2 regions of the Mesorhizobium sp. C277A genome follow, and region 1 is predicted to be linked to the other one. Evidence: predicted binding sites of a transcription regulator. Region 1 holds the regulator's gene; the other holds the start of a gene.
What was found. The regulator LexA, encoded in region 1, represses DNA repair genes until DNA is damaged. The targets are predictions, from matches to a motif close to TGTTCNNNNTGTGTTCNG.
Positions count from the first base shown of each region.

Region 2: a site for LexA is predicted at 4,180-4,197, ahead of NKK52_RS13940 (ATP-dependent helicase). Genes of this name have one in related genera too.

Region 1 covers NZ_JAMYVW010000002.1:1,930,836-1,942,220, forward strand. Annotated here, with positions in the region: gene NKK52_RS09680 (ComEC/Rec2 family competence protein) at 1-2,341, shown strand, start outside; gene lexA (transcriptional repressor LexA) at 2,335-3,117, opposite strand; gene NKK52_RS09690 (GntR family transcriptional regulator) at 3,323-4,087, opposite strand; gene kynU (kynureninase) at 4,256-5,503, shown strand; gene kynA (tryptophan 2,3-dioxygenase) at 5,609-6,445, opposite strand; gene NKK52_RS09705 (AMP-binding protein) at 6,442-8,067, opposite strand; gene NKK52_RS09710 (hormone-sensitive lipase) at 8,234-9,064, shown strand; gene NKK52_RS09715 (molybdopterin molybdotransferase MoeA) at 9,110-10,315, opposite strand; gene moaC (cyclic pyranopterin monophosphate synthase MoaC) at 10,316-10,798, opposite strand; gene trpC (indole-3-glycerol phosphate synthase TrpC) at 10,801-11,385, opposite strand, start outside.
Region 2 covers NZ_JAMYVW010000002.1:2,778,353-2,789,737, reverse strand. Annotated here, with positions in the region: gene NKK52_RS13950 (ATP-binding cassette domain-containing protein) at 1-52, shown strand, start outside; gene NKK52_RS13945 (ABC transporter permease) at 49-1,089, shown strand; gene NKK52_RS13940 (ATP-dependent helicase) at 1,407-4,139, opposite strand; gene NKK52_RS13935 (glucose/quinate/shikimate family membrane-bound PQQ-dependent dehydrogenase) at 4,424-6,736, shown strand; gene NKK52_RS13930 (hypothetical protein) at 6,749-7,249, opposite strand; gene NKK52_RS13925 (dienelactone hydrolase family protein) at 7,385-8,290, shown strand; gene NKK52_RS13920 (response regulator) at 8,294-8,743, opposite strand; gene NKK52_RS13915 (histidine kinase dimerization/phosphoacceptor domain -containing protein) at 8,740-9,888, opposite strand; gene NKK52_RS13910 (hypothetical protein) at 10,148-10,345, opposite strand; gene NKK52_RS13905 (thioesterase family protein) at 10,492-10,977, opposite strand; gene NKK52_RS13900 (FAD-binding oxidoreductase) at 11,080-11,385, shown strand, end outside.

The sequences.
Region 1 (11,385 bases):
GCCGCATCCCGGCGTCGCGCCTGCGCTGCCCGGTCACGCGTTGCCGGCGCAAGTCACAGCGCCCGGATCTATCGCCCGTCTGCGCAGACGGCTTCGCCGTCCGTCATGGCCCGCGCTCCGCCGCAGCCTTGCCGTGGCCGCCAACACGGAGCTCGACCGGGGCGTCGCCTTCCTGCTGGTGCCGGTTTTCCTGGCGGCCGGCGTCATCATTTATTTCTCGCTGGCCGGCGAGCCGGGCTTTGCGCAGCCAATCGCCATTGTGGTGCTGGCGACATGTTGCGCTGTCGCCACGCGATCGCGGCCGAGGACGCATCTGTTCTGCATGGCCGCGATGCTGTGCGCGCTCGGCGTCGTCGCCGCCAAGGTCGAGACCTGGCGCGCCGGAACGCAGATGCTCGGCTCCGAGATCCAGACACGGCTGACCGGCCGCGTCGTCAGTCTCGAACAGATGGAAAGCGGCCGCATCAGGCTGACGCTCGATGTGGTTTCGACCGCTTACCCCGAGCTGCGCTACGCCCCGGAGCGGGTCAGGCTCTCGGCGCGGACCGTTCCCGCCGATATGACCGCCGGCTCCCTGATCACCGGCTATGCCAGGCTGTTGCCGCCGACCGGTCCGGTGCGGCCGGAGAGCTACGATTTCTCCTTCGACAGCTATTTCACCGGTATCGGCGGCAGCGGCTTCTTTCTCGGCAATCCGAAAACCATTGCTACGCAGGGACCGCCGCCGCTGACCGCGCGGCTCTCCTCGGCAATCGAGAACGCGCGCGAAAACATTGCCGACCATATCAGGGGCAAAATCGGCGGCGCCGAAGGCGAGATTGCCGCGGCGTTGATTGTCGGGGTGCGCGCCGGCATCCCGGACGAGGTCAACGAAGCGATGCGGCGCACCGGCATCTACCACATCATCTCCATCTCCGGCCTGCACATGGCGCTGGTTGCCGGCACCATCATGGCGTTGCTGCGTGGCGCCTTTGCGCTGTTTCCCGATTTCTCTTCGCGCCGCCCAGTCAAGAAATATGCAGCAGTGGCAGCACTCGTCTCCATCGCCGCCTATCTCGTCATTTCAGGCGTCGTGGTTGCCGCCGAGCGCAGCTTCATCATGCTGGCGGTCATGCTTGTCGCCGTGCTGTTTGATCGCGCCGCACTCACCATGCGCAATCTGGCGATCTCCGCCATTGCCGTCATCCTGGTGTCGCCGCACGAGGTGGTCGGTCCCAGCTTCCAGATGTCGTTTGCCGCCACCGCCGCCCTTGTCGGCGCCTATGCCGGCTGGGCCGATTACCGCGCCGACAAGGTGAGAACGCCGCCGGCAAAGCGCTCCTTCGTCGGCTTCCTGTCGCGAAAATTCGCGCTGGCCATGGGCGGCCTCGCCATGACCTCGATCATCGCCGGCAGTGCAACCTTGCTGTTCGCCATCTGGCATTTTCAGCGTGTGTCGCCGCTCAGCCTGATCGCCAATCTGGCCGTGATGCCGATTGTTTCGTTGATCGTCATGCCTTTTGCCGTGCTCAGCGCACTGGCGATGCCGTTCGGCGCCGACGGGCCGTTCCTCTATGTGATGGGCAAGGGTCTGATGGCGATGATCGCTATATCGGCCTGGATTTCCGAGCGCTCGCCGGTCGACGCCGTCGGGCTGATCTCCATCCGCTCGGTGCTGTTGGTGGCGGTCGCCCTCGTCATCGCCACCATGGCCACCACCTGGCTCAGGTTGGCGGCCGTGCCTTTCGCGCTGGCCGGCCTGTTGACGGTGCCGCAGGTGCTTACGCCCGACGTGCTCATATCCGAGGATGCGCATCTGGTGGCCATGCCGATCGGTGGCGGCGAACTCGCCCTCAACCGCGAACGCTCCAACGAATTCACCACGGACAATTGGAAACGGGCGCTGCGGGCCGAAACCATTATCCCACCTGAGATTTTCGAGTCAACAGATACGCGGTTCGATCTCGATCCGCTCGATCTGCCGCCCGGCTCGCCCTTCTATTGCACCGGCGATCTCTGTATCGCCCGGCACCCTTCCGGAGCCATTGTAGCGCTTGCGAAAGACCGCAAGACGGCGCGGCCGGCCTGTGCCTTCGCGAGCCTGATCGTCATCGATGACGCCACCGCCTACAATCCGTGCCGCGACCCGCTGGTGCTGGTCGTGACGAAGAAACAGCTGGCCCGCGACGGCAGCGCCGCCGTCTTCTTCGATCCGCAATCGGCAGCTGCAGCGCCAACCATCCGCTTCGCCGTCGACAAGCCGTATCGCCCCTGGCACGAGCAACGCCGCTTCTCCCGCGAAGCGCGCGGCCTGCCGCCTTACAACCAGCGTGAAAAGTACAAACCCAAGCCGGCTCAGTAGCGCCGGATCAATCCGACAAGCTTGCCCTGCACCTTCACCCTGTCCGGTCCAAAAATGCGGGTCTCGTAGGCCGGGTTGGCGGCTTCCAGGGCGATCGAGGCGCCCTTGCGGCGGAAGCGTTTCAGGGTCGCTTCCTCATCGTCGACCAACGCCACCACGATCTCGCCGGGGCTGGCTGTGTCGGCATTGCGGATGATGACCGTGTCGCCATCGAAAATGCCGGCCTCGATCATCGAATCGCCCTTGACCTCGAGCGCGTAGTGTTCGCCGCCCATGATCATATCGGGCGGCACCGAGATCGAATGGGTCTGATGCTGGATGGCGTCGATCGGCACGCCGGCGGCGATGCGTCCCATAACCGGGATTGAAATCGCGGAAACGGCATCGTCATTGCCGGCCGACATCGAACGCGACGGCGAGCCCGGCTTGATCTGGCGGCCGAGACCGCCTTGGCCCAACGCGCCTTGTCCTTGGCCGCCTTGCCCTTGGCCGGTTTGACCAAGACTGCCCTGAATGACGCTCGGCGAAAACTTCCTCGCCGCATTGAGGCCTGGTGCGATCGAGTCGGGCAGCCGCAGCACTTCCAGCGCGCGCGCCCGGTTCGGCAGCCGGCGAATGAAACCGCGCTCCTCAAGCGCCGTGATCAGGCGGTGGATGCCGGACTTGGAGGCGAGGTCGAGCGCTTCCTTCATCTCGTCGAAGGACGGCGGGATTCCGCTCTCCTTCAGGCGTTCATGGATGAACATCAGAAGCTCATGTTGTTTGCGCGTCAGCATCGCGGCCCCCAAGGGTTCTGAAACCAGAATCAGAAAAAACAAACCCAGAACAAACACTATCTGTTCCAGTTGTGTTCCGCAACCTTTTAAAGTTTAATGAATGTGTTGACGTTTTGTTCAGCGTAACGTTCGGCGCTGCGAGCGCCGCCTGCGCCCAGTTGCCAGCAACGGGGTGAAACGAAGACAAAGTGCCCTGCGTCGTCGGCTACGATCGCCGCTTCCTTTTCGGACGGGGCTGCGCAGCATCCGCGCGGGGTTCTCTCTGGGCATAGACCCGCAGCGTGTAGCCGATGTGAGCGGTCATCAGAGTTTTCGCACGTTCGACGTCGCGATCGAGGGCCGCTTCCATCAGGGCGGTATGGTGTTCGATCGCCACGGCGTCGCGCAGGGCCGCCACGGCCTTCCGGTGTCCGTCCGTGCGGCCGGCGGCGGCGCGCAGCGTCGGGGCCAGACCCAGAAAGCGGTGATGGCGATGCAATTGGTCGGAAATCGTTGCATTGAAGCGCAGCAGCCAGCTGGATGTCGCGGCACTGAGCAGCGCCGCATGGAAGGCATCGTGTTTTTCGTACCACGCGTCGACCGCATCATCCGATGGATCGTCGAGAACAGACCCGCACCGTGAGAGACGATAGTGGGCGGCAACGACCGCGTCTTCCCACTCACGGTCGCCCTTCTCGATCGATTCCACCAGCAGGGGCAGTTCGACCACCAGCCGCGCACGTGCCAAATCCTCGAGCTCCGCCCGAGAGACGGGAGCGACCGCAAACCCGCGGTTGCTGATGGCGGTCACAAGCCGTTCCGCCTCCAGCCGCGACAGCGCCTCGCGCAACGGCGTCCAGCCGATGCCGTAGGTGTTGCGCAGCGTGCTCAGCTTCAACGGCGCGGCAGGCGCCAGCCGGGTCGCAAGAATATCGCGCCTGAGCAGGCGATAGGCCACTTCCGTCTTCGAGGTCTGCTCGTCATCCAGCATCGTGATCCATCAGACATAAACGCTCGGGCGGATCATTATATATCAAAGCCTTTCAATGGGTGATTTATATATAATGTTTGACAGTTCAAGGGCGACCACTCAAGATCGCCGGCATGTTTGGGCGGCAGGCTCCGCCGCGCGCGTTTGTCCATGGAGGGGCGCCGGATCATGAGCACGACACCCGATCTCGCTACAATCGAAGCAATGGATGCCGCCGATCCGCTGCGCTCCATGCGTGAACGCTTTGTCTTGCCGCAAGGCGTGATTTATCTCGACGGCAATTCCCTGGGCGCCGCGTCAGCGGTCGTCTTCAGCGAACTGCAGCAGGCCGCCACGCAGGAATGGGCGCACGACCTCATTCGCGCCTGGAACACCGCCGGCTGGTTCAACATGCCGGTGGAACTCGGAGATCAGCTCGGGCGACTGATCGGCGCGGCTGATGGGCAGACGGTGGTCTGCGACACAACCTCGATCAACATCTACAAGCTGCTGCACGCAGCGCTCGGCATGCGGCCGGATCGGTCGGTCATCGTTGCCGAGGGCGACAGTTTCCCGACCGACCTCTACATGGCCGAAGGCGTCGCCTCGACCCGGCCGGGAACGCGGCTGCGGCTGGAGGGCGTCGACGCGGCCGCAATCGAGGAGCTGATCGACGACAGCGTTGCCGTCATCCTGGTCAACCACGTCAACTACAAATCCGGCCAGTTGCGCGACATGGCGGCGCTGACGCGCAAGGCACATGACGCCGGCGCGCTGATCATCTGGGATCTCTGCCACACGGCCGGCGCCTTGCCGGTCGAACTTGACCGTGCCAATGCCGATTTCGCCGTCGGCTGCACCTACAAATACCTCAATGGCGGCCCGGGCTCGCCAGCCTTCATCTACGCGGCCGAGCGCCACCATGACGATGCCCACCAGCCGCTCAGCGGCTGGTGGGGCCATGCGCGGCCCTTTGCCTTCGAGCAGGGCTTTGCCGTCGGCAGCGGCATTCGCCGCTTCCTGTGCGGAACGCAGCCGGTGCTGTCGATGCGGGCGCTCAAGGGCGCGCTCGATATCTGGAACGACGTCGATATGGCGGCGGTGCGCAGAAAAAGCATCGCGCTGACCGACCTGTTTATCCAGCTCGTCGAAGCCAGATGCGGCGCCTACCGGCTTGAACTGGAAAGTCCTCGCGACGGCAGCCAGCGCGGCAGCCAGGTGTCGTTCCTCCATCCGCATGGCTATCAGGTGATGCGCGCGCTGATCGAGCGCGGCGTGATCGGCGATTTCCGGGCGCCGTCGACCATCCGTTTCGGCTTCACGCCGCTCTATGTCGGATATGGCGATGTCTGGCAGGCGGTCGAAGTCCTGGAGGATATTCTGCGCACCGGCGCCTGGCAGGACGCCCGCTTCGCGGTGAAGACCGCGGTTACGTGAGAAACCAGAGCAATTTCAGGAAAAGTGTGAAGCGGTTTTCCGTCCGAAATTGCGTCAATCAAAGAGCTAGAGCATTTCGCCGTTTCCGTTAAACGGTGAAATGCTCTAGAGCCGGGTGCGGACCGTCCAGAGCTCCGGAAACAGCACGACCTCCAGCATCTTCTTCAGATAGGAGGCGCCTGAGGTGCCGCCGGTGCCGCGCTTCAAGCCGATGATGCGCTCGACCGTTGTGACGTGGTTGAAGCGCCAGCGGCGGAAGTAATCCTCGAAGTCGACCAGCTTCTCGGCCAGTTCGTAGAGCATCCAGTAGCGCTGCGGGTCGCGGTAGACGGTTTGCCAGGCAGCCAGCACGTCTTCGTTCTCACCGCGCGTCTCGCGCCAGTCCGTGCGCCCGGCATCGGCGCCGATGTCGAAGCCATTGCGCGCCAAAAGCAGAAGCGCCTCGTCGTAGAGCGACGGCGTGGCCAGGATCGCTTCCAGCCTGTCCGTAAGGTCGCGCCGGTGCTTGTGCGGCCCGAGCATGGCTAGGTTGCGGTTGCCGGCCATGAACTCGATGGCGCGGTACTGCCAGGACTGGAAGCCCGAGGATTGGCCGAGCGCGTCGCGAAACTCGGTGTATTCGCTGGGCGTCATCGTGCGCAGCACGTCCCAGGCATTGTTGAGCTGCTCGAAGATGCGCGCGACACGCGACAGCATCTTGAAGCTCGGTTCGAGGCGGTCGGCGCGGATCGAGAGGATCGCGGCGCCGATCTCGTGGAGGGCCAGTTTCATCCACAATTCGGATGTCTGATGCTGGATGATGAACAGCATCTCGTCATGGGCAGAAGACAGCGGCGCCTGCGTATCGAGCACCTTGTCCAGCTGCAGATAGTCGCTGTAGGACATCCGCTCCTTGAACGACATCTGCGCGCCATCGGACGCCGGATCGTGCGGCTTAATCAATTGATCTTCTCCGCGCGCAACCGGAAGCGCTGGATCTTGCCGGTCTGGGTTTTGGGCAAGGCGTCGATGAACTTCACCGAACGCGGATATTTGTAGGGCGCGATCGTTGCCTTGACGTGGTCCTGCAGGCGTTTGACGGTCAATGCGTCCGGCGAAACACCTTGCACAAGCACGATATGCGCCTCGACGATCTGGCCGCGTTCACCGTCCTCGGCGCCGGTCACCGCGCATTCGGCGACGTCGGGATGCGAGAGCAGCGCCGCTTCGACCTCGGGGCCGGCGATGTTGTAGCCGGCGCTGACGATCATGTCGTCGGAACGCGCGGCGAAGTGGAAGAAGCCATCCTCGTCCTGCGTGAACGTATCGCCGGTGAGATTCCAGCCGTCGCGGACATAGTCCTTTTGCCTGGCATCGGCCATGTAGCGGCAGCCGGTCGGGCCGCGCACCGCCAGCCGGCCAGTAGAGCCGCGCGGCAACTCCCGCATCTCGTCATCGACGATGCGTGCCTGATAGCCGCCGACGGGTTTGCCGGTGGAGGCCGGCTTCATGTCGTCGAAGCGGTTGGAGATGAAGATATGCAGCATCTCGGTGGCGCCGATCCCATCGAGGATCGGCTTGCCGGTCTTCTCAGTCCATTCCTCGAAGACAGGCGCCGGCAGCGTCTCGCCCGCCGAAACCGCGACGCGCAGCGAGGACAAGTCAGCGCCTTGATCCATGGCCTTGAGCATGGCCCGATAGGCGGTTGGAGCGGTGAAGGAAATGGTCGCTTTGTAGGTCTCGATGATGTGGATCATGTTGGGTGGCGTCGCCTGTTCCAGCAGCGTCGCCGCGGCGCCGAAGCGCAGCGGGAAGATGGCGAGCCCGCCAAGACCGAAGGTAAAGGCAAGGGGCGGGGAGCCGACGAAGATGTCGTCGGGCGTCACCTCCAGGATTTCGCGGGCATAGGCGTCGGCGACGATCAGCAGGTCGCGGTGGAAATGCATCGTCGCCTTCGGCACGCCGGTGGTGCCGGAGGTGAAGCCGAGCAGCGCGACATCGTCGCGGCCGGTGTTGACGGCAGTGAAGGTGACCGGCTTGTCGAGGGCGGCTCGGTCGAGTTCCGCGTCATGGTTGGCCGTGCCGTCGAAGCCAATGACCTGCTTGAGATACGCATTGCCCTTGGCGCAGGCGGTCATCTCGTCCATCAGCCTTGTATCGCAAAGCGCAACCGTGATTTCCGCCTTGTCGACGATCTTGGCGAGTTCGCCGGCGCGCAGCATCGGCATGGTGTTGACGACCACCGCGCCAACCTTGGTGGCGGCCAGCCAGCAGGCGACCATGGCCGGGTTGTTGGCCGAGCGGATCAGCACCCGGTTGCCCGGCTTGACGCCATAATTCTCGACCAGGGCATGGGCGAGCCTGTTGGTCCAGTCGGACAGTTCCTTGTAGGTGCGGCGGCGGCCATTGCCGATCAGCGCGGTGTGGTCGCCGAACCCTTTTTCGACCAGCCTGTCGGTCAATTCGACGCCGGCATTTATGTGGTCGGGATAGTCGAAGCCGTCGAGCAAAAACTCCGGCCATTGCTCCGGCGGCGGCAGGTTGTCACGCGTGAATGTGTCGATATGCGCTGATGGCCCAAGCATTTTCGGCTGCCCCTGTCTGCCTCGCGCCCATGGCTGAACAAGGCGCAGGATCGCACCAGTCGAAATTTGTTTCAAGCCTAAAATGTTTTTAGGTCGCAGCATTGACGCCGCCCTGTTCGGCGGCCATTCCTGTCGACTGAACTGAAGCCATCCGGGAGGGATGCAGATGCTCGAACATCGTGTTGCCGATTGGGACAATGCCTACGCCAACGGCGACAACATTGCCGGCAGCAATCGCTGGCCGGCCGCATGGGACACACCGGCACAGGCTTTTCGCGACACAATGTCGGCGTCCGGTCGGGCCAAGCTCGACATCGCCTATGGCGACAGCCCGCGCAACAGGCTCGATCTGTTCCTTCCCGATGTCATGCCCAAAGGGCTCGTCGTCTTCATCCATGGCGGTTACTGGAAGGCGTTCGACAACAAGCCATGGTCGCATCTGGCCAACGGCGCGGTTGCCAATTGCTTTGCCGTGGCAATGCCGACTTACACGCTTTGTCCCGACATACGCATTTCCGGCATCGTCAGGGAAATCGCGGCGGCGATCGGCAAGGCGGCGACGATGGTCGGCGGGCCGGTGATCCTGACCGGGCATTCCGCCGGCGGCCATCTCGCCTCCAGGATGGTGACGACAACGACGCCTCTGGCCGCCGATGTGGCCGGCCGCATACGCAATGTCGTCTCGATCTCCGGGGTTCATGATCTGCGGCCGATCATGCGGACGGGGATGAACGCGACACTGGCCATCGATGAAGCGGAAGCACTGGCCGAAAGCCCGGTTCTGCTGCGCCCCATGCAGGGCGCGCGCATCACCTGCTGGGCCGGCGGCGGCGAGCGGGCGGAGTTCCTGCGCCAGAATGCGCTGCTTGCCAACATCTGGATCGGCCTCGGCGCCACGACCAGCACAGTGGTCGAGCCGGACCGGCATCATTTCAGCATCGTCGACGGGCTTGCCGATCCGACACATCCGCTGACGCGGACATTGCTGGCGGAGTAACAACCAGTCTTATCTCTTGGAATTAACGGCTTGGATCCGCGACCTTCAGCGCAACATCAGAACGCTGCAAACAGCGCCTGCTTCTGCCGCCGGAGCGAAGGGCTCGCGCACGATCAGGCCGGTGGCGTCGGCCAGCATTCTCAGCATCGAGGAATCCTGGATGCCGAACGGCGTCGCCACCAATGCGCCGGCTTCTTCCCGGACCACGGCGCGCACATAGTCTTGCCTTAGATCATTGGCCGGCATCGCGGCGCCAAGCTGAGCCTGGCGGATGTCCTGCCGGTGGGGACGGCCGCCGAGCTGCGCCAATAACGGCTTCAGGAACAATTGCGAGCAGACCAGGCTCGCCACCGGATTGCCGGGCAGGCCGATGCACCTGATATCGCCCAGCCGCCCGAACATCAGCGGCTTGCCCGGGCGCATGGCGAGCTTCCAGAAGTCGAGGTTCATGCCTTCGCCGGTCAGCACGTCATGGACGAGATCATGGTCGCCGACCGAGGCGCCGCCGAGCGTGACGATGACGTCGGCTTTCGCATCGACCGCCTTTTTCACCAGCGCCGCGATCGCTTCCTTGCGATCGGCCGCTATACCGAGATCGAGCGCGCGAGCGCCGACCGACTGCGCCACAGCAGCGACGCCATAGGCGTTGGACGAGATGATCTGGTCGGGGCCAGGTTCGCTACCCGGTGGCAGCAATTCGTCGCCGGTGGCGATGATGGCGACCAGCGGCCGTTGCACCACGTTCAACCGGGGATGATTGGCCGACGCCGCCAGCGACAATGCAGCCGGATCGAGCACGCGGCCTTTCTCCAGCAGCACGTCGCCTTGGGCAAAATCCAGTCCAAGGCGGCGGATGTTACGGTTCTTCGCCGTCGGTTCGGTGACCTCGATCCGGCCACCGCCGAGATCGCGGACATTCTCCTGGATGACGATGGTGTCTGCGCCTTCCGGCAGCGGCGCGCCGGTGAAGATGCGCACAGCTTCCGCCTTACCTACAGCGCCGTCAAAGCCTCGCCCTGCAGGCGCCTTGCCGATCACCGAAAGCCTCGCCGGGAGGGTCGCCACATCCCGCGCCCGTGCGGCATAGCCGTCCATGGCAGATGCATTGAAAGGCGGCTGGGTACGCAGCGCCACGACCGGCTCCGCCAGCACCCGGCCGGCCGAATCCGCCAGCGCGACGCTTTCACCGGGCAACGCCACAGCGCCGTCGAGTAGGCGTTGAAGCGCCTCGGCGACCGGAACCAGCGCCATTTACGAACCCGCCTTGTAGTCGCCGGACTTGCCGCCGGTCTTTTCCACCAGCTTTATACCGGAAATCACCATGGCGCGGTCGACCGCCTTGGCCATGTCGTAAATGGTCAGGCACGCGACAGATGCCGCGGTCAGCGCCTCCATCTCGACCCCGGTCTTGCCGGTGACGCGGGCGAGCGCGGTGACCCTGAGGCCGGGCAGCGTGGTGTCCGGTTCGATGTCGACCGACACCTTGGTCAAAAGCAGCGGATGGCAGAGTGGGATCAGCTCATGCGTTTTCTTGGCAGCCATGATGCCGGCAATGCGCGCGGTACCCAGCACATCGCCCTTCTTGGCGTCGCCGTCGAGGATCATCTTCAGGGTTTCGGCCCGCATCGAGACAAAGCCCTCGGCGACCGCCGTGCGCGTCGTCTCCGCCTTCTCGCCGACATCGACCATGTTGGCCTCGCCCTTGGCGCCGAGATGGGTGAGGGCGGCTGCCATCCTCAGATGGCCTCTGCTTTCGCCTTGCCTGTCAAAAGCAGCCGCGTTGCCGCAGCGACATCCTCTTGCCGCATCAGGCTCTCGCCGACGAGGAAGGTGCTGATGCCGGTCTTTTGCATCCTGAAGCAATCGTCGTGGGTGAAAATTCCGCTCTCGCTGACCAGCAATCGGCCGCCCGGCACCATCGATGCCAGCCGTTCCGAGGTCTCGAGGCTGGTCTCGAATGTTCTGAGATTGCGGTTGTTGATGCCGATCAGCTGCGACGAGAGTTTTACCGCGCGCTGCGTCTCGGCCTCGTCATGCACCTCGATCAGCGCGTCCATGCCGAGTTCGAACGCGGTCGCTTCCAATTCGCTCGCCAAGGCATCATCGACGCTGGCCATGATGATCAGGATGGCATCGGCGCCCCATGCGCGAGCCTCGTAGACCTGGTAAGGGTCGAACAGGAAATCCTTGCGCAGCGCGGGCAGGGACACTGCCTTCCGTGCATTGGTGAGAAATTCCGGCGCGCCCTGGAAGGATGGCGCATCGGTCAGCACCGAAAGACAGGCGGCACCGCCTTTCTCATAGGCCTGCGCCAGTGCGGG
Region 2 (11,385 bases), 850 kb from region 1:
AGGATTGCCGGGGCTGCACGAGGCCGGCGACGCGGAGAGGGCAGCACGATGAGCAAGACCATGGAACCCGATCTGCAGAGCCCGCTCGGCGGCAAGGCGGCCCGGCCTGAGTGGAAGCACCCGTCCGACCATTGGCTGCGCGGTTTCGTCATCGACAACCGCGCAGCGCTCGGCACGCTCGCCGTGTTCATCATCATGATGGCGGCGTTCCTGATCGCCAACCCGACCGTGTTCACCACCTGGTATCTCTACAGATCCGTGCTGACCACGCTGCCGGTTGCCCTGTTCGTGGTGGTGCCGCTGGTCTTCGTCGTCACCTGCGGCGAGATCGACCTGTCGTTTCCCGCAACCATGGGCTTTGCCTCCTGGGTGTTCGCGCTGGTGGTGCAGGCCGGCTACGATCCGTTTCTCGGCATCGCAGCGGCGATTCTCACCGGCACGCTGCTCGGCTTTCTCGTCGGATCCCTGGTCGTTTATGGCGGGCTGTCGTCGCTGATCGCCACCCTCGGCATGAATTTCCTGCTGCGGGGACTGATCCAGATCATCAACGAGGGCAGATCGACGGCATTGACCGGTCTCAGCGACAGCTGGGCGTACACCATCTTCTCCGGTCAGGTGTGGGGTTTTCCGGTACAGGTCTTATGGGCACTCGCCTTCGTCATTTTTTCGGCAATGCTCTACAACCGGCACCGCTTCGGCGCGCAGGTGAGGGTCGTCGGCGACAACCCCGACAGCGCCCAGCAAATGGGCATCGACGTCAAGCGTGTGCGGGTGAAAGTGTTCATCTTCACCGGCATCGGGGCCGCGATCGCCGGCACGTTTTCGGTGATGATCAACTTCACCTGGTGGCCGACCGCGGGCGACGGCTATCTCTTGCCGGTGCTGGCTTCGGTGTTCGTCGGCGGCACGCCGACCTGGGGCGGCATCGGTACGGTTGCCGGTGGAGCGATCGGCGCGGTCACCGTGTCGTTCATCCAGACCGGCGTCGTGGCGGCGGGCCTGAGCGGCTTCTACGTCCAGTTCTTCAACGGGCTGATCATCATCCTGTCGCTGCTGGGGCACAAGTGGAACCAGGCGCGGTACAGGTGAGGGGCGGGCTAAATTGACGGGGACGCTCATGTTGCGGACCGCATGCCCCGACGACTGGGCAGACGCCGTCGCTTCGTCATTCTAGGGCGGAGCAGGAGCGAAGCTCCGTCGCGTAGACCCTGGAATCCATTCCGCGACCTTGGCGTGCAGCTGCGCAGGATTCCGCACCGTGGCAACGCGTTGAAGACGCGGGATGGATCCTCGGGTCTACGCTGCGTCGCTACGCTCCTTGCTCCGCCCGTGGATGACGATGCGGGGAGGGCTCCGCCAGACTACAACAATGTGGTCGCTTGTAGGACAACAGGACAAGCGGGCGCTCACACCGCCGCCACAAACCCGTCCAGCACGCGTTTCTGGCCGGCCTTGTCGAAGTCGATGGTCAGCTTGTTGCCTTCGATGTTGGAGATGTTGCCGTTGCCGAATTTCTGGTGGAAGACGCGGTCGCCGACGCTGAAGGGCGACGGCGTGTCGGCGACGGATTTGGCGACCAGTTCGCCATCGATGGTGCGGCCTTTGACCGAGGTGCGGCCGGCGCCGTAGCCGCTGTCGGTCTCGCCATAGCCGATGCGCTCGACCTGGTGGCCGGAGCGCGAGCCCCAGTTGCGGTCGGTGGCCTCGGTGCGGTTGGCCTGCGCGCGCTGCCAGCCGGGCGTCGCATAGGTGTTGGAGAAGGCGCCGGATTTTTCCGCGCCGACATTGTCGAAGCGCGAGGCGCCGTAGGGGTTCTGCCGCCCTGCGCCCTGGCCGCCACGGCCCGACGCGAACGAACCGCCGCCATAGGAATTGCCGTAGCCGCCATAGGAGTTGCCGCTTTCGGCGACCTCGACATGGGCTTCCGGCAGTTCGTCCAGAAAGCGCGACGGGATGGTCGACTGCCACAGGCCGTGGATGCGGCGGTTGGAGACGAACCACAGATGCAGGTTCTTCTTGGCCCGGGTCAGGCCGACATAGGCGAGACGGCGCTCTTCCTCCAGGCCGGAGCGGCCGCCTTCGTCCAGCGCGCGCTGGTGCGGAAACAGGCCTTCCTCCCAGCCGGGCAGGAAAACCGTCTCGAATTCGAGGCCCTTGGCCGAATGCAGGGTCATGATGTTGACGGCATCCAACTCGGCATTCTGCTCGGCGTCCATGACTAGGGCGACATGTTCGAGGAAGGAGCGCAGCGATTCGTACTCCTCCATCGAGCGGATCAGCTCTTTCAGGTTTTCCAGCCGGCCCGGCGCCTCGACCGAACGGTCGTTCTTCCACATGTCGGTGTAGCCGCTCTCCTCCAGAATGGTCTCGGCGAGTTCGGTGTGCGGCGTGGTTTCAAGCGCCTTCTGCCAGCGCTCGAAATTGGCCGCCACTTCGCGCAAGGCCGCGCGCGGTTTCGGCTTCAGCTCGTCGCTTTCCGCAAGCTTGGCGGCTGCCTCCAGCATCGGGATGCGCAAGCTCCGCGCCGTGTCGTGGATCTGGCGGATGGTGGCTTCACCCAGGCCGCGCTTGGGGACATTGACGATGCGCTCGAAGGCGAGGTCGTCGGCGCCCTGCGCGACGACGCGGAAGAAGGCCAGCGCATCGCGGATTTCCATGCGCTCATAAAAACGCGGGCCGCCGATGACGCGGTAATTGAGGCCGAGCGTGACGAAGCGGTCTTCGAATTCGCGCATCTGGAAGGAGGCGCGGACCAGGATGGCCATGTCGTTCAGCTTGTGCTTGGCACGCTGGTAGGTCTCGATGGTTTCGCCGACGGCGCGGGCTTCCTCCTCGGAATCCCAAGCGGCGTGAACATGCACCTTCTCGTCGTCCTCGGCGACCTTCTCGGTGAACAGCGTCTTGCCGAAGCGGCCCTCATTGTGGGCGATGAGGTGCGAGGCAGTGCCGAGGATGTGCGCGGTCGAGCGATAATTGCGCTCCAGACGGATGATGGTGGCGCCGGGAAAATCCTTGTCGAAGCGCAGGATGTTGTCGACCTCGGCGCCACGCCAGCCATAGATCGATTGGTCGTCGTCGCCGACGCAGCAAATATTCACGCTCACGGGCTGTTCCGCGCCTGCCGGCGCGGGCCCTCGCAACGGCTCGGACGCCCGGTCGGGCATGCGGCCTTTGGCCGAGCGCGCTTTACCCTCCCCTGGATGGGGAGGGTCGCCGCGAAGCGGCGGGGAGGGGTGACTGGCGCCGGCGCTGCCACCCCCACTCGCGCCGCTACGCGGCGCGACCTCCCCCATCGAGGGGGAGGTAGGTCTTTGCGCCAGCAGCCGCAGCCACATGTATTGCGCGGTGTTGGTGTCCTGGTACTCGTCGACGAGGATGTATTTGAAGCGCTTGTGGTAGTCCTTCAGCACGTCCGGATTGGCGCGGAAGATGCGGATCGGGTGGCAGAGCAGATCGCCGAAGTCGCAGGCGTTCAGCGTCTTCAGCCGCTCCTGATAGGCCTTGTAGAGTTCCCGGCCCTTGCCGTTGGCGAAGCTGCGCGCGTCGCCCTCGGCAATGTCGGCGGGGCCTTGGCCCTTGTTCTTCCAGCCGTCGATCATCTGCGCGAACTGCTTGGCCGGCCAGCGCTTGTCGTCGAGGCCTTCGGCCTGGATCAGCTGCTTGATCAGCCGTACGACATCGTCGGTGTCGAGGATGGTGAAATCGGATTTGAGCCCGGCCAGCTCAGCGTGGCGGCGCAAGAGCTTGACGCCGATGGAGTGGAAGGTGCCGAGCCACGGCATGCCCTCGACGGCTTCGCCGACGAGATGGCCGATGCGCTGCTTCATCTCGCGCGCGGCCTTGTTGGTGAAGGTCACCGCCAGGATCTGCGAGGGGAAAGCCCTGCCGGTGGCCAGGATATGGGCGATGCGGGTGGTCAGCACGCGGGTCTTGCCGGTGCCGGCGCCGGCCAGCACCAGGACCGGGCCTTCGGTGGTTTCCACCGCCAGCCGCTGCTCGGGGTTGAGGCCGTTGAGATAATCGGGCGCGCTGTTGGGGCCGCTGCGGGCCGCCATGGCGCGCGCAGCTATGCCCGACGGGGCTGCGGGCCGCGCATTGGGTTCGTCAAAAAAGGGCATGTCTTCCGCAAAGCCGGACATCTCCCCCGAATGTAGTGATTCGGGAGCGAAAGACCAGAAGTGTCTACGTTTTGTTCTGGTTTGAAAGTGAGATTCTGGGGCGCAGTGCGAATTTCATCGTCCCGACGCCCGACAATGTCGTGGAGGTGCTGCAGCGTGGGAGCGGAATGAAGTCGAGCGTTTGCTCTCGCCTTATGCTGGCAGGGCCAGCTTGACACACGCGGCCTGGGGGAGAAAGCTGGCGACAGGGCAGGGGCGGCTGCCCGTGAGGCGCTGCAAAGCGCATCAGTCGAAGGAGTATCGTCTTGGCTGTCGTCATCACCTCCCTCATCCTGTTCCTCATCGGCCTCGCACTTGGCGGCGGCGGCGTCTGGCTCGCGATGCTGGGCGGCAGCTGGTACTATGTCGTCACCGGTCTCGCCTTCCTCATCGCCGCATGGCTGCTCTTCCGGCGCAAATCGACGGCGCTCTGGCTCTACGCGGCGATCGTGCTCGGCACGCTGGCCTGGGCGGTGTGGGAAATCGGCTTCGACTGGTGGGAACTCGGACCGCGCGGCGGCATCATCGTGCTTCTGGCGCTGTGGCTGCTGACGCCTTGGGCAAGGCGGGGCCTGATCGGCCCCGACGCGCGCGCGCCGCTCATTCTGGCCGTGCTCGCATCGCTCGCCGTCGCCGGTTATTCGATGACGGCCGATCCCAAGGACATCGCCGGCGACCTCAGCGCCGACAAGGTGACGCCGACTGCCGATCTCGGCGGCAATGTGCCTCCGGGCGAATGGCATTTCTACGGCCGTACGCAATTTGGCCAGCGCTATTCGCCGCTCGACCAGATCACGCCCGACAATGTCGCCAAATTGCAGCCGGCCTGGATCTACCAGACCGGCGACGTGAAAGGGCCGGACGATGTCGGCGAAACCACCTACCAGGTGACGCCGCTGAAGGTGGGCGATGCGCTCTATATCTGCACGCCGCACAATTTCGCCATCGCCATCGATGCCGCCACCGGCAAGGAGAAATGGCGTTTCGATCCCAAGATCAAGCTCGACAAGGACCGCCAGCACCAGACCTGCCGCGGCGTGTCCTATTATGCCGATGCCAAGATCGCCGCCGGCCAGCCTTGCGCGACGCGCGTCTATCTGCCGACCTCGGATGCGCGGCTGATCGCGCTCGACGCCGCCAACGGCCAGGTCTGCCCGTCCTTCGCCGAAGCCGGCACGCTCAATTTGTTGACCAACATGCCGTATCCGAAGTCGGGCTATTATTACTCGACCTCGGCGCCGCTGATTGCGGGCGGCAAGATCATCATCGGCGGCGCGGTCAACGACAATTATTCGACGCAAGAGCCGTCCGGCGTCATCCGGGCCTTCGACGTCGACACCGGCGCCCTGGTGTGGAACTGGGATTCCGGCAATCCGGACCAGACAACGCCGCTGGCGGCAGGCCAGACCTACACCCACAACTCGCCCAACATGTGGTCGACGGCAAGCGCCGACGAGAAGCTCGGCCTGCTCTATGTGCCGCTCGGCAACCAGACGCCGGACCAGCTCGGGATGGGCCGCAGCGCCAATGTCGAGAAGTTTTCCTCCTCGATCACCGCGCTCGATCTGGCCACCGGACAAGTGCGCTGGGTGCGGCAGACCGTGCATCACGACCTCTGGGACATGGATGTGCCGGCACAGCCGACCCTGGTCGACATCACCACCGCTGCCGGCGTCGTTCCGGGCCTGGTTGGACCGACCAAGCAGGGCGACCTCTACGTGCTCGACCGGCGCAGCGGCGAGCCGATCATCCCGATCAAGGAAGTGCCGGCGCCGGGCGGCGCTGTCGAGGGCGATCACACGTCGCCGACGCAGCCGGTCTCGGATCTCTCCTTCAATCCGAGGCCGCTGACCGGCGCCGACATGTGGGGCATCACCATGTTCGACCAGCTGGCCTGCCGGATCGAATTCCAGGGCCTGCGCTACGAGGGCCGCTACACCCCGCCATCGGTGCAGGGGTCGCTGGTCTATCCCGGTAATTTCGGCACATTCAACTGGGGCGGCGTCGCCGTCGATCCGGTGCGGCAGGTGATGTTCGGCATGCCGACCTATCTGGCGTTCAAATCGCAGCTCATTCCGCGCGACCAGGTGCCGCCGCCGGATGAGGGGCGCGGCAGCGAGCAGGGGCTGAACCGCAATGAGGGCGCACCCTATGCGGTGGTGATGGGGCCGTTCCTGTCGCCGCTCGGCGTGCCCTGCCAGGCGCCGCCATGGGGCTATGTGGCGGGAGCGGACCTCAGAACCGGCAAGATCGCCTACAAGCACCGCAACGGCACCGTCTACGACATGACGCCGTTGCCCTTGCCGCTGAAGGTCGGTGTTCCCGGCATTGGCGGGCCGATGATCACCGCCGGCGGCGTCGTCTTCCTGGGCGCGGCGGTCGACGACTATCTGCGCGCCTATGACCTGACATCGGGCAAGCAGCTTTGGCAGGCCAGGCTGCCGGCCGGTGGGCAGTCGACGCCGATGACCTACACCGTCGCCGACGGCCGCCAGTTCGTGGTCATCGTCGCCGGCGGCCATGGCTCGGTCGGCACCAAGCCCGGCGACTATGTGATGGCCTATACGCTGCCGAAGTAGCAGCGATGTGACTTAGGTAAGTGATCGGCCCGGCAGATATTCTGTCGCGCCGCCCCTCATCTGCCTGCCGGCATCTATACGGGGAGAAGTGCCCGGCAGGGCGATGAGGGCAGCAGCAGCCTTGGTCAGCTTGCGTAAGAGATGGCCTTTGAGGCTGGGCACGGAGCCCAGTACTTCATTGGTTAGCTGCGGCCCTGTTTCGGCCTGCTGGATCAGCGTGGTGCCGGCCGACGCCGGTCGACGCGGACCTTCACCATCCGAGCGGCGGCTGCGGCAGCAGCGGAGCGCATTGCCAGCAAGGCAGCAACAGCAAGCACGAGCGCGCTTGCAAGGATCGGAGTAGACAAGGTCATGGCGTTGTTCCTTCTCGTCGGGCTCGCCGCTACGAGCGAGACCATCATCAGCTTCCTTCCATATTGTGGCGGCACCATCGACATTCTCTGAAATGACCAAAATGTGATGGGCGCGTTCGGCGGGGCGGCCGCATCGTTCGATGGCGCAAGCGTCACCCATCCGAGACTGGACCGTGCGAGCTTGCACCCTATCTTGATCCGCGAGTCATCCCGGAGTGACCGCGAGGTCATCCCGGAGTGACCATGAGGTCATCCCGGAGTGACCGTGAGATCATCTCCTAACGAGGAGCACGCCATGACGAAACCCACCGCCGAAGCCGTCAAACCTGCCAAACCTGCCATCACCCAGGCGATGATCGATGCCTATGACGAATACACGCATCTGACGCTCGACCGCCGCCGCTTCATGGAACAGCTGACCAGGCTTGCCGGATCGGGCGCGGCGGCGGCCGCGATCGCGCCGCTGCTTGCGGCGAATTCGGCGCAGGCGGCAATCGTCGCCGACAACGATCCGCGCGTGAAGGCTGAAGATATCACCTATTCCGGCAGCAGCGGTGAGATGAAGGGCTATCTGGTCAGGCCGGCGGACCAGTCCGGCAAGCTCGGCACCGTCATCGTGGTGCATGAGAACAGGGGGCTCAACCCGCATATCAAGGATGTTGCGCGGCGCGTTGCGCTGGAAGGGTTCGTGGCGCTGGCGCCGGATTTCCTGTCGCCGCTCGGCGGCACGCCCGCTGACGAAGACAAGGCGCGCGACATGTTCACCAAGCTCGACGCCAGCCAGGTCACCGCCGATGGCCTGGCGACCATCGCCTATCTCAAGGGCGAGAAGGACGGCAACGGCAAGGTCGGTGCTGTCGGCTTCTGCTGGGGCGGCGGCACGGTCAACAATCTGGCGGTCAACGCGCCCGATCTCGCCGTCGGCGTCGCCTATTACGGCATGCAGCCGAAGGCCGAGGATGTGGCGAAGATCAAGGCGGCGCTGTTGCTGCACTATGCCGGGCTCGACGAGCGCATCGACGCCGGCATCGATGCCTACAAGAAAGCGCTCGACGCCGCCCATGTCGAATACACGCTCTATGTCTATGACGGCGTCAACCATGCCTTCAACAACGACACCTCGGCCGCGCGCTACGACAAGAAGGCAGCCGATCTCGCCTGGGGACGGACGATCGCTTTCCTCAAGGAGAAGCTGGCGTAGGCTTCAGGCCGCCGACGACGCCCATACGCTTTCATAGGCCGGCGACAGCGTAAAACCGGCCGGCAGCACCGAGACCGGGGGCGGGCGCCGCACGCCCTCCTGCAGATAGCGCAACGCCGACACCAGTCCGTTCATCGTGTAGGGCTTGGCGATGACGCCGATCGCGCCGGCGAAATGGTCGGGGATGCGTTTTGGATTGGCGGTCATGAACACCACCATGGAACGGTTACCCTCGCGGATATGCTCGGCAACCTCGACCCCGGTTGGTCCGTCGGCGAGGTGGATATCGACAAAGGCAATATCGGCATCGGCGGTATCAATCATACCTCTTGCTTCGGCCAAGGATGTCGCCCAACCCACAACGCTGTGGCCGGCTTCCTCGACGAGGCTTTCCAGTTCCATCGCCAGCAACGCCTCGTCCTCGACGATCAGGACCTTGAGCGGTTCGTTCATGACAGCTTCCCTTTCTGCTGCGGTTCGTTCGGCATCGAGATGACGACCTTTGTGCCCGGGCCGGCGTCGCGCCATTCGATGTCGGCATGCAACTGCCGGGCAAGCGACTTGATCAGCCGCATGCCGAAGGAAGCATCGCCACTGGCCTCGGCCATGCCGACGCCGTCATCGGAAACCTCGATGTTGAAGTGGCCGTCGGGCTGGCTCATCTTGATGCCGATGCGCCCCGCGGTGGTGCCGTCCGGCTTTGCCTTGAAGGCGTGCTTCAGCGCGTTGGTGACAAGCTCATTGACCATCAAGGCAACAGGCGTGGCTTTTTCGGCCGGAATGACGATGGGTTCGAGGTCCAGCGTCGGCTTGATCTCGGCGCGTCCGGATGCGGTCAGCAGGTCGGTGACCAGATCCCTGGCGAAATCCGAGACATCGAAGCGGCTGACATCCTTTGACTGGTAGAGACGGCGATGCACCGTGCTCAGCGCCTCGATGCGCTCCAGCATGGTGGCCAGCGATCGCTTTGTCGCTTCATCCTTGATTGCCCGGCTTTGCATGATGATCAGCGAGGAGATCATCTGCAGGTTGTTTTTCACCCGATGGTCGACCTCGTGCAGCAGCGTGGTCTGCGCCTCAAGGGCGGCCTCAAGCTCGCGCGTGCGTTCCTTGACAGCCTTTTCAAAGCGGTTCTTGTCGGCGGTGATGCGATCCTCCGAGCGCTTGCGATCGGAGACGTCGAGCTGTGAGGCAAAGAAGAACAGGAGTTCGCCTTTGTCGTTGGAAACCGGGCTGATGTAGAGCGCATTCCAGAACGTCGAGCCGTCCTTGCGGTAGTTCAACAGATCGATGGCGATATCGGTTCCCGCTGCTATCGCGTCGCGCACGCTAGCCACAGCTGCCTTGTCTGTCTCTGGCCCCTGAAGGAAGCGGCAGTTCTTGCCCATGACCTCGTCGCGCTCGTAGCCGGTCAGGCGCAGGAACGCGTCATTGGCAAAGACGATCGGATTGTCCGCCTGACGGGGATCGGTGATGACCATCGACATGCGGGTGGCGCGGATGGCGGCCGCGAACGGATCGCCCTTGCCGTGCTCGGCATGCAGATTGTCCGTCATGTGCCATGCGTCGGCCGGTTCCCTGGTCCTTTTCCAGTCCATGCTTTCACTCCAAGCCGTTTTTCAGGGGTCACAACGGCTTAGACGTGGAATTGGTTCAATCTTGATCTTCTTGTCGCAGGCAGCCGTTTGCGAAACCGAATCGCCGGTTGCGCAAACTGTCGAAATGAACGGTTTTTGAAGGTTGTCGGATGCAGCCGATTCGCTGAAAGCGGGGCTGGCGCAGACCTTTGGAAATGATCAGGTCGCAATTGTCCGTGGCGGCGCTCGCCAGTGTCGGCTTCTCAGAGCAGGGGAAACGTCAGGCGTGGCCACGCTTCATGCGCGCCTGCTTCAGGATGGCGCGCCAGCGGATCATGTCGAAGGGGATTGGCTCGTTGTTGTTGGCGATGTGGAAGATCTCGTTGTTGACGTTCTTCAACGAGCGCCAGAAATCATAGTCGGTGATGCGCGGATCGGCAGCCAGCCTGTCCACCTCGACCTTGATGTCGGTTTTCATGCACGTTCCTCGAACCGCCTGTTGCCCGCCGCCCGCATCGCAACTCGCATGGCACCGTTCTCAAACGGTCCGCTGAGTCGTTCAATGGCTCAAATGGCTTGTTCACGTTAAAACCTTGGTAAGGTTAACGCGGGCGCGGCAGCGCTTCAAGCGGTCCTGCGGCGAATACCGATCGAACGGCCGGCGCGTTCGGGCATCGGCAGTGCAGAGTGGGCGGCGCGCATGGCTTCCACCTTGGCCTGCACGTCGGCGGGGAAGGGCGCGACTTTCGGCCCGGACATGTCGACATGCAGCGACAGGGTTTCGGAAGTGGCGGCGAGCCAGCCATCGACATGGCGGATTTCCTGGTAGGCCCGCAGCCGCTTGTCGTCGTGATCGATCAGCTGGAAGAATACGACGACCTTGTGTTCGAGGTGCAGTTCCTGGACATAGCAAACATGGACTTCGGCCGTGTAGATGGTCAGGCGCCGCTCTTTGACATAGTCCAGCCCCATGCCCATCGCCTCGAACGCCTCATCCGAGCAGCGGTCGAACAACACGTTGTAATAGGCCATGTTGAGATGGCCGTTGTAGTCGATCCAGTCCTTCTCGATGTCCATCGGTTTGGAAACGAAGGGGGCGGGAACAGGCATGGAAAGTTCCTTGTTCTGGTGCTGGACAGAGCGCGGCAGTCGAGACTACGCATCCATAATCGCATAACAAGCGTGGACGCTGGTCCATTCGCGGAGGAATTCATGGCTCTGAGCGACCTCAATCCGGTCGAACGCAACGAGGAAGGCATCGCCGCCGTGCTCGGCATTCTCAAGCAGCAGCTCGGCGAACGCTTCCAGACAGGCGCGGCGATCCGCTCGCAGCATGCGCATACCACCACCTATATTCCGACGCAGGCGCCTGACGGTGTCGCGTTCCCGGAGACGACAGAAGAGGTGCAGGAGATCGTACGTGCCTGCGCCGCGCACCGCGTGCCGGTCATCGCCTTCGGCGTCGGTTCCTCGCTGGAGGGCCACACCAACGCGCCGGGTGGCGGCATCTCGGTCGAC